One region of the Streptomyces sp. NBC_00989 genome, then DNA from elsewhere that is predicted to be linked to it. Evidence: riboswitches for the same ligand, from Rfam matches in the RefSeq annotation. Region 1 holds a riboswitch; the other holds the start of a gene.

Region 1 (5,506 bases):
GCCGCCACCGGGGGCTGCGACCACGTCGATCCGGTCGCCCCTGGGGTGCCCGCAGCGGCGCTCGCAGCCGGACCAGTACAGGGGCAGGCTCTGCCCACTGGCCGCGACGCGGGTGTTGGCCGCGTCCGTCCGTACGTCGGCATGGGACTTGGCGCATCCGGGCCGGCCGACGCAGGCGCCGACGCGCAGCCAGGGGGAGTCCGGGTCCGTGACGAGGCCGGTGGCGGCAAGGCGGGTGAGCGACTCGCCCGCCTGCGCGGTGGTCATGCCCGGCGTGGGAAGGACGACGCCGCGCCACGGTGTCAGACGCACCTCACCGGTGGCGACGGACGCCAACTCCCGCCAGGGGAGGGCCGAGAGACGGCCCAGGGGGACGTGCACCGACAGGGCCTCGCCGACAACTCCCGGACGCGGACCGTCCGTACGGGCGGCCTCCCGCGGCCGCCGTTCGTGGGCGATGCCCTCGGTATCCAGGCGGCGACCGACCAGGCGGATCAACTCGTCGTCCGCAACCGGGAGTTCGGTCACCCGCCAGGCGCGCGTCCCGCTCGCCCGTGCCGCTTCCAGGAACACCGCCGCGGCGATCAGGGCGGCGCGGGGAGCGTCCTTGGCGGATATGCGCAGCGTCTCGTCGGCTGCGCCGAGACCGAGCTGAGCACCGTCGTCGGCCGTCGCCCGCAGCGTCACGTCGGCACCGAGTCCGGCCACGTCTCCGCGTCCGTCGTCGACTGCGAACAGGAAGCGTCCCGACAGTGCCTGCGCCGCCTCGCTCGCGCACAACTCGGCGTCCAGGCCCGCCAGCCAGTCCTGTACGTCTCGTAGGCCGCCCCCGTCGAGACCGGACAAGGGCGAGGCGACGATGTTGCGAATCCGTTCGTGGCCGTGCGAGGGGAGCAGTCCGGCCGCGTCCAGCAGTCCGGCCAGCTCCGTGCCGCATCCCTCGCCCAGCCCCCGCAGTTGCACGTTGCCGCGCGAGGTGAGGTGCAGCTCGCCGTCGCCCAGCCGCTCCGCCGCGTCGGAGAGCGCCTCCGCCTGCCGGACGGTCAGCACGCCACCGGGAACACGGATACGGGCCAGTGCGCCGTCGTCCGCGAAGTGCAGCCGCAGCGACCCCGGGCAGGCGTCGCCGCGGTCCCGTGAGACCGCTGTGGCCTGGGACGACGGATGGAGAGCAGCCGTGGACATGGCGGCGAGCATACCCACGATCACATCGAATGTATGCCCCGCCCTCTTCCGGTGACCCTTACTATGCTCCGTGGTGGATCATCCGGTCCGCCATCGCCACGACGGCGACAGGGGAGGAAGCCCGGTGCGAATCCGGCGCGGTCCCGCCACTGTGAATCCGCCCCGAGAGGGTCGGGTGAGCCAGGAACTCCCGCCGTCAGACACCGCCCGGGGCGCGGACACCCCGAGGAAGGCCGACGAAGCATGATCCTGCTGCTGTCGACGTCCGACACCGACCTGCTCAGCGCCCGCGCTGCCGACGGCCCGGTGCCGTACAGGTTCGCCAATCCCTCCCGCCTCGCCCTCGACGAACTCCCGTCCCTGCTCGACGGCGTGGACCTGGTCGTCGTACGCCTCCTCGGCGGCCTGCGCGCCTGGCAGGACGGCCTCGATCTGCTCCTCGCGGACGGCCGCCCGGTCGTCGTCCTCACCGGTGAACAGGCCCCCGACGCCCAGCTGATGGCCGCCTCCACGGTCCCCATTGGCATCGCCGCCGAGGCCCACGCCTACCTCGCGCACGGCGGCCCGGCCAACCTCGCCCAGCTCGCCCGGTTCCTGTCGGACACGGTCCTGCTGACCGGCCACGGCTTCGAGGCGCCCGCGCCCGCCCCGACCTGGGGTCCACTGGAGCGCACGGCGCGCACGCCGGATGGCCCGACCATCGCCGTGCTCTACTACCGCGCCCACCACATGAGCGGGAACACCGCCTTCATCGCCGCCCTGTGCGACGCCGTGGAGGTGGCGGGCGGCCGGGCGCTCCCGCTGTACGTCGCCTCGCTCCGGGCCCCCGAACCCGAGCTGATCGACGAACTGCGGGCGGCCGACGCGATCGTGACGACGGTCCTCGCGGCGGGCGGTACGAAGCCGGCCGAGGCGTCGGCGGGCGGTGACGACGAGTCCTGGGACGCGGGCGCCCTGACCGGCCTCGACGTGCCGATCCTCCAGGCGCTCTGCCTCGCCTCCTCCCGCGCCGACTGGGACGCGAACGACGACGGTGTCTCCCCGCTCGACGCCGCGAGCCAGATCGCCGTACCGGAGTTCGACGGCCGCCTCATCACCGTCCCCTTCTCCTTCAAGGAGATCGACGCCGACGGACTCCCGGCCTATGTCGCCGACCCCGAGCGCGCGGCCCGCGTCGCCGGAATCGCCGTACGCCACGCCCGACTTCGCCACATCCCGAACGCCGGCAAGCGCCTCGCGCTCGTCCTCTCCGCCTACCCGACCAAGCACTCCCGTATCGGCAACGCGGTCGGCCTCGACACCCCGGCCAGCGCGGTGGCGCTGCTGCGCCGACTCCGGGCCGAGGGCTACGACTTCGGCCCGGCACAGGACATCCCCGGCCTGGTCTCCGGCGACGGCGACGAGCTGATCCGCGCGCTCATCGACGCGGGTGGTCACGACCAGGACTGGCTGACCGAGGAGCAGCTGGCCCGCAATCCGGTCCGCGTCACGGCCGCCGACTACAGGCGCTGGTACGCCACGCTCCCCGAAAAGCTGCGGGCCGCCGTCGAGGAGCACTGGGGCCCGGCACCGGGCGAGATGTTCGTCGACCGCAGCCGCAACCCGGAGGGCGACATCGTCCTGGCCGCCCTCCGTTTCGGTAATCTGCTCATCCTCATCCAGCCGCCGCGCGGCTTCGGTGAGAACCCGATCGCGATCTACCACGACCCCGATCTGCCGCCCTCCCACCACTACTTGGCCGCCTACCGCTGGATCGCCGCCGCGCGGTCGGAGGGCGGATTCGGCGCCGACGCGATGATCCACCTCGGCAAGCACGGCAACCTGGAGTGGCTGCCCGGCAAGAACGCCGGCCTGTCCGCCGCCTGCGGTCCCGACGCGACCCTCGGCGACCTCCCGCTGGTCTACCCCTTCCTGGTCAACGACCCCGGCGAGGGCACCCAGGCCAAGCGCCGCGTGCACGCCACCCTCGTCGACCACCTCATCCCGCCCATGGCCCGTGCCGACTCCTACGGCGACATCGCGCGCCTGGAGCAACTCCTCGACGAGCACGCCCAGATCGCCGCCATGGACCCGGCGAAACTCCCCGCGATCCGCGCCCAGATCTGGACCCTCATCCAGGCCGCGAAACTCGACCACGACCTCGGCCTCGCTGACCGCCCCGACGACGACGGCTTCGACGACTTCCTGCTCCACGTCGACGGCTGGCTGTGCGAGGTGAAGGACGCCCAGATCCGCGACGGCCTGCACGTCCTCGGCACCCCGCCCGCAGGTGCCGACCGCGTCAACCTGGTCCTCGCCGTCCTGCGCGCCCGCCAGATCTGGGGCGGCTCCATGGCCCTGCCCGGCCTGCGCGAGGCCCTGGGCCTGGACGAGTCGGCCGCGACCCGCACCACGGCCGACGCGGCCGAGGAGCAGGCCCGCGCCCTGGTCCAGGCGATGGAGGACGCCGACTGGGACCCGGCCGCCGTACCCGCCGACCACGGCGAACAGGTCGCCGCCGTCCTGGAGTTCGCCGCCCGCGAGGTCGTCCCCCGCCTGGCCGCCACGACCGCCGAACTCGACCACACCGTCCACGCGCTGAACGGCGGCTTTGTCCCCGCCGGCCCCTCCGGCTCACCCCTGCGCGGCCTGGTCAACGTCCTGCCGACCGGCCGCAACTTCTACTCCGTCGACCCCAAGGCCATCCCGTCCCGCCTGGCCTGGGAAACGGGCCAGGCCCTCGCGGACTCGTTGCTGGAGCGCTACCGCACGGACAACGGCGAGTGGCCCACCTCCGTCGGTCTCTCCCTCTGGGGCACGAGTGCGATGCGCACGGCGGGCGACGACGTGGCGGAGGCACTGGCCCTGCTGGGCATCCGCCCGGTCTGGGACGACGCCTCCCGCCGCGTGACCGGCCTGGAGCCCGTCCCGTACGAGGAGTTGGGACGCCCGCGCATCGACGTGACCCTGCGTATCTCGGGCTTCTTCCGCGACGCGTTCCCGCACACGATCGGGCTCCTGGACGACGCCGTACGCCTGGCGGCCTCCCTGGATGAGCCGGCCGAGGCGAACCACGTACGGGCGCACACCCAGGCCGAGTTGGCGGAGCACGGCGACGAACGCCGGGCCACCACGCGCATCTTCGGCTCCCGCCCGGGAACGTACGGCGCCGGCCTGCTCCAGCTCATCGACTCCCGCGACTGGCGCACCGACGCCGACCTCGCCGAGGTCTACACGGTCTGGGGCGGCTACGCCTACGGCCGCGAACTCGACGGCCGCCCGGCTCGCGAGGAGATGGAGACGGCCTACAAGCGCATCGCGGTCGCGGCGAAGAACACGGACACCCGCGAACACGACATCGCCGACTCGGACGACTACTTCCAGTACCACGGCGGCATGGTGGCCACCGTCCGCGCCCTGCGCGGCGCGGCCCCCGAGGCGTACATCGGCGACTCCACCCGCCCCGAGACGGTCCGCACCCGCACCCTTGTCGAGGAGACCTCCCGGGTCTTCCGGGCCCGCGTCGTCAACCCCAGGTGGATCGAGGCGATGCGCCGCCACGGCTACAAGGGCGCCTTCGAACTCGCCGCCACCGTGGACTACTTGTTCGGCTACGACGCCACCACCGGCGTGATCGCCGACTGGATGTACGACAAGCTCACCGAGACCTACGTCCTGGATCCCACCAACCGTGAGTTCCTCCAACAGGCCAACCCCTGGGCCCTGCACGGCATCGCCGAGCGGCTGCTGGAGGCGGAGTCGCGCGGGATGTGGGCCAAGCCCGACCCGGCGGTGCTGGAGGAGCTGCGGCGGGTGTACCTGGAGACGGAGGGGGATCTGGAAGGCGAGGGGTGACGGCGTCGTTGGTTATTGCGAGTTAGTCGCAACAACATATATATTGCAGTAAGTGGCGGTGGGTTTCATACGCTCGGAACTGCCGACACGCACCGGGTGCGGAGCGCCGTCCCGCCTGACAGCGTCTGTCCCAAAACGCCGCTCCGCACCCCCTCGCCGAGTCACCCGCTGCACTCGGCGCACCGGCCGTAGACAAGCAGGGAGCCCGAGGAATCGGGCCGCAGCCCGGTCAGCGCCTCGATCTTCCCCGCCGCTGCCGTCAGATGCCTGCTCGCGACCGCCGCCACGTCGCCGCACCGTTGACACACGGTGTGATGGTGCGGCTCCCCGCTCGCGCCGTAGCGCACCGCTCCCGGCGCGTGCACGGCGTGCGTCAGACCCACGGCCGTCAGGGTTTCCAGCGCCCGGTAGACCGTGGTGGGGTGAACGACCTCTCCGGTCAGGGCCAGTTGGGCACACGTTTCGGCGGTGGAGAGGTGGCGCTCCG
Region 2 (5,506 bases), 5.6 Mb from region 1:
GCGTTGTTCATGTACCCCCACTCGATCACGGCGACCCTGTCCTCCAAGAGCCGCAACGTGATCCGCCGCAACACCACGATCCTGCCCCTGTATTCACTGATGCTGGGCCTGCTGGCGCTGCTCGGCTTCATGGCGATCGCGGCGGGCGTCAAGGTCACCAACGGCCAACTGGCGATCCCGCAGCTGTTCGAGAACATGTTCCCGGACTGGTTCGCGGGCGTGGCCTTCGCGGCGATCGGCATCGGCGCCCTCGTCCCGGCGGCCATCATGTCCATCGCGGCGGCGAACCTCTTCACCCGCAACATCTACAAGGACTTCATCAAACCGGACGCGACCCCGGCCCAGGAGACAAAGGTCTCCAAGATCGTCTCGCTCCTGGTGAAGGTCGGCGCCCTCGCCTTCGTCCTGACGATGGACAAGACGGTCGCCATCAACTTCCAGCTCCTGGGCGGCATCTGGATCCTCCAGACCTTCCCGTCCCTGGTGGGCGGCCTCTTCACCCGCTGGCCCCACCGCTGGGCCCTCCTCGCCGGCTGGGCGGTCGGCATGATCTACGGCACCCTCGCCGCGTACGGCGTGGCCTCCCCGACCCAGGACCACTTCGGCGGCTCGTCCAAGGAGATCCCCGGCATCGGCGAGATCGGCTACATCGGCCTGACGGCGTTCGTCCTGAACGTCGTGGTCACGGTGGTCCTCACGTTCGCCCTGAAGGCGTTCAAGGCCCCCGAGGGCATCGACGAGACCAGCCCCGCCGACTACACGGCAGACGCAGGCGACCCGGGCGTAGAGGTGGAGCTGCCTCCGGCGACTGCTGGCGCCGCCCACTGAGCCCACCCAGGGGCGCGGGGCTGTATCGATTTGCGGCTCCGCCGCGTGGGCGCGCCCAGCCACGACGAACCCGCAGCGGGCCACCGAAAAGCAAGTCACTCGGCGGCCCGCTGTCGTACACACTCACCCCCATGGACATCCTCATCCGCCGAGCAATCCCCACCGAATACGAAGACCTCGGCAACATCACAGCACAGGCCTACCTACAGGACGGCCTCCTCGACTACGGCGACGACGACCCCTACCTCCCCGTACTGAAGGACGTGGCAAGCCGAGCCGCAGCCGCCGAGGTCCTCGTCGCGGTGGACGGCGAACACCTCCTCGGCGGAGTCACCTTCGTCCCCGGCCCCGGCCCCGTCGCCGACATCGCGACAACCGGCGAGACAGAGATCCGCGCACTGGCGATCGCCCGCACCGCCCGCGGCCGAGGCGCCGGCGAGGCCCTGGTCCGCGCCTGCATCGACCGCGCCCGAGCCACCGAGGGCTGCGAGGCCGTGGTCCTGTCGACCCAGAGCTCGATGCACGCGGCCCACCGCATCTACGAACGCCTGGGTTTCGTCCGCACCCCCGACCGCGACTGGAACCCCGTGCCACACCTGGACGATCTCACTCTGCTCACCTACAAGCTGACACTCTGAAACCACCGCGACACAACATCTGGTGGTGGCGTGACAGGCGAGCACAAGATGTATGCTCATGCTCGCTGTCGCCGCAGGGGAATCCGGTGCGAATCCGGAACTGTCCCGCAACGGTGTACTTACGTGCATATGCACGCATGGTCAGTCCGAGGACCTGCCGACAGCTCGCGTCCGGCCACCCGGCCAGGGCGCATGACGTCCGGGCCTCGTGGAGTGGGCCGGTGGACGCGACGCCCCGTGCGCTCGTGTACTGCCGCCTGCCCTCGGCGAGGCCCCGTGCCGAGCGAGGGAGAGCCCCACCGTGACCATCGCGCCAGCAGAGCCGGCATCAGCGACCCAGGTGAACAAGGCGATCGTGGCGACCGCGACCGGAACCGACGTTCCCGGTACGGCCGTTCCCGGAGCTACCGTTCCCGGAGCCGACGGCCCGGGTACCGCGATCCTGCGGACCCTGACCGAGCTGACCGCCGACCTCCCCGACGCCGACCCGGGCCGGGTCGCCGCCGCCACGTTGCGCGGCCGGTCCGCGCACGCGGACGTGGCGGAACTGCGCGAGCTGGCCACGGAGGCGGCCGCCGGTCTCATCTCCGAGGACCCGGTCTACTCCCGGCTGGCCGCCCGGCTGCTGACGGTCGGCATCGCCGCCGAGGCCGCCTCCCAGGGCGTCACGACGTTCACCGAGTCCGTCGCCGTGGGCCACCGCGAGGGCCTCATCGCGGACCGCACCGCCGAGTTCGCGACGCTGCACGCGGCCCGCCTGGACGCGCTGATCGACACGGAGGCCGACGACCGCTTCGGCTACTTCGGGCTCCGGACGCTGTACAGCCGTTACCTCCTGCGGCACCCGATCACCCGCAAGGTCATCGAGACCCCCCAGCACTTCATGCTGCGCGTGGCCGCCGGTCTCGCGGAAGACGACTCGACCCGTGCCCTGGACGAAGTGGCCGCGCTCTACCGCCTGATGAGCCGCCTGGACTACCTCCCGTCCTCCCCCACCCTCTTCAACTCCGGCACCCGGCACCCCCAGATGTCGTCCTGCTACCTCCTCGACTCCCCGCTGGACGAGCTGGACTCCATCTACGACCGGTACCACCAGGTCGCCCGCCTCTCGAAGCACGCCGGCGGCATCGGTCTGTCGTACTCCCGCATCCGCAGCCGCGGTTCGCTGATCCGGGGGACGAACGGGCACTCCAACGGCATCGTCCCGTTCCTGAAGACGCTGGACGCCTCGGTCGCCGCGGTGAACCAGGGCGGCCGGCGCAAGGGTGCCGCCGCGGTGTACCTGGAGACCTGGCACTCCGACATCGAGGAGTTCCTGGAGCTGCGGGACAACACGGGTGAGGACGCCCGTCGTACGCACAACCTGAACCTGGCGCACTGGATCCCGGACGAGTTCATGCGCCGGGTGAACGAGAACGGCGACTGGTCGCTGTTCTCCCCCGCCGACGTGCCCGAGCTGGTCGACCTGTGGGGCGACGAGTTCGACGCCGCGTACCGCAAGGCCGAGGCGCAGGGGCTGGCCAAGAAGACCATCCCGGCCCGTGACCTCTACGGCCGCATGATGCGCACCCTCGCGCAGACCGGCAACGGCTGGATGACCTTCAAGGACGCGGCCAACCGCACCGCCAACCAGACCGCCGAGCCGGGCCACACGGTCCACTCCTCGAACCTCTGCACGGAGATCCTGGAGGTCACGGACGACGGCGAGACGGCGGTCTGCAACCTCGGTTCGGTGAACCTGGGAGCGTTCGTGGTCGACGGTGACATCGACTGGGAGCGGCTGGACGAGACGGTCCGGACCGCCGTCACCTTCCTCGACCGTGTCGTGGACATCAACTTCTACCCGACCGAGCAGGCGGGCCGTTCCAACGCCCGCTGGCGCCCGGTCGGCCTGGGCGCGATGGGCCTCCAGGACGTCTTCTTCAAACTCCGCGTCCCCTTCGACTCCCCGCAGGCGCAGGCACTTTCGACGCGTATCGCCGAGCGCATCATGCTCGCCGCGTACGAGGCCTCGGCCGAGCTCGCCGAGCGCAACGGCCCGCTGCCGGCCTGGGAGAAGACCCGTACGGCGAAGGGTGTGCTGCACCCCGACCACTACGACGTGGAGCTGACCTGGCCCGAGCGCTGGACGGCCCTGCGGGAACGTATCGCCCAAGTCGGCATGCGCAACAGCCTGTTGCTGGCGATCGCCCCCACGGCCACCATCGCGTCCATCGCGGGCGTGTACGAGTGCATCGAGCCGCAGGTCTCGAACCTGTTCAAGCGCGAGACGCTGTCCGGCGAGTTCCTCCAGGTCAACTCGTACCTGGTGAACGAGCTGAAGCAGCTCGGCGTGTGGGACGCCCGCACCCGTGAGGCGCTGCGCGAGGCCAACGGCTCGGTGCAGGGCTTCAGTTGGATCCCGGCCGAGGTCCGCGCCCTGTACCGCACGGCGTGGGAGATCCCGCAGCGCGGCCTGATCGACATGGCCGCCGCCCGCACCCCGTACCTGGACCAGTCCCAGTCCCTGAACCTGTTCCTGGAGACGCCGACGATCGGCAAGCTCTCCTCGATGTACGCGTACGCCTGGAAGCAGGGCCTGAAGACGACGTACTACCTGCGCTCCCGCCCGGCGACCCGCATCGCCCGCGCGGCCCAGGCCCAGGCTCAAACCCCCATCCCCGTACAGCAGTTGACCCCCGACGAAGACGCGGTCGCCTGCTCCCTTGAGAACCCCGAGTCCTGCGAGGCCTGCCAGTAATGACGACCGAAGCCAAGAACCTCCTCGACCCGGGCTTCGAGCTGACCCTCCGCCCCATGCGCTACCCGGACTTCTACGAGCGCTACCGGGACGCGATCAAGAACACCTGGACCGTCGAGGAGGTCGACCTCCACTCGGACGTCGCCGACCTCGCGAAGCTGACGCCGGGTGAGCAGCACATGATCGGCCGGCTGGTCGCGTTCTTCGCGACGGGCGACTCGATCGTGGCGAACAACCTCGTGCTGACGCTGTACAAGCACATCAACTCCCCCGAGGCGCGGCTGTACTTGAGCCGTCAGCTCTTCGAGGAGGCGGTGCACGTCCAGTTCTATCTGACCCTCCTGGACACCTACCTCCCCGACCCGGAGGACAGGGCGGCCGCCTTCGACGCGGTGGAGAACATCCCCTCCATCCGCGAGAAGGCCGAGTTCTGCTTCAAGTGGATCAACGAGGTCGAGAAGCTGGACAGCCTCCAGACCCAGGCCGACCGCCGCCGCTTCCTCCTCAACCTGATCTGCTTCGCCGCGTGCATCGAGGGGCTGTTCTTCTACGGCGCGTTCGCGTACGTCTACTGGTTCCGCAGCCGGGGTCTCCTGCACGGCCTCGCCACCGGCACCAACTGGGTGTTCCGCGACGAGACCATGCACATGAGCTTCGCCTTCGAGGTGGTCGACACCGTCCGCAAGGAGGAGCCGGAGCTCTTCGACGACCAGCTCCAGCAGGAGGTGACCGACATGCTGCGCGAAGCCGTCGAGGCGGAGCTGCAGTTCGGGCGCGACCTGTGCGGTGAGGGTCTGCCGGGCATGAACACGGACTCGATGCGCCAGTACCTGGAGTGCGTCGCGGACCAGCGCCTCCAGCGACTGGGCTTCGCCCCGGTCTACGGCTCCGAGAACCCCTTCTCCTTCATGGAGTTGCAGGGCGTCCAGGAGCTGACCAACTTCTTCGAGCGCCGCCCGTCGGCGTACCAGGTCGCGGTGGAGGGCACGGTCGACCTGGACGAGGACTTCTAGATCTCTTTGCCCGAGGACTCATAGCCCTCTTTATCTGCCTCTTACTTCGCGGACGGCCCATGGAGCTTCCATGGGCCGTCCATGGAGTTTCTATGGAGCGGCAAAGTTCATGGGGTGCGTCTGTTCGCGGTCTCGTCGCCCCGGCTACGTTCTGCCCGTCCTGTTCATGCCATTCACCAGTGGCCCCACAGGACGCTCAAAGTGTCATGCCCATGACGACGTCATCTGCCGCCGCTACGCGCGTCACAGGCCTGCCACCACGCCGAGGAACCCCACTCCAAATGGAG

The links. A riboswitch is a leader RNA that binds a small molecule or an ion and turns the genes downstream of it on or off. The one in region 1 is predicted to bind cobalamin.
Region 2: it holds a riboswitch for cobalamin, as region 1 does, so the genes downstream of both, OG714_RS18275 (ribonucleoside-diphosphate reductase subunit alpha) here and cobN (cobaltochelatase subunit CobN) in region 1, are expected to answer to the same signal.

Annotation. Positions count from the first base shown of each region.
Region 1 covers NZ_CP108728.1:9,886,547-9,892,052, forward strand. The annotation lists gene cobG (precorrin-3B synthase) at 1-1,197, opposite strand, end outside; cobalamin riboswitch at 1,252-1,398, shown strand; gene cobN (cobaltochelatase subunit CobN) at 1,429-5,019, shown strand; gene OG714_RS44505 (Fur family transcriptional regulator) at 5,181-5,506, opposite strand, start outside.
Region 2 covers NZ_CP108728.1:4,251,707-4,257,212, forward strand. The annotation lists gene mctP (monocarboxylate uptake permease MctP) at 1-828, shown strand, start outside; gene OG714_RS18270 (GNAT family N-acetyltransferase) at 960-1,466, shown strand; cobalamin riboswitch at 1,512-1,643, shown strand; gene OG714_RS18275 (ribonucleoside-diphosphate reductase subunit alpha) at 1,768-4,206, shown strand; gene OG714_RS18280 (ribonucleotide-diphosphate reductase subunit beta) at 4,206-5,219, shown strand.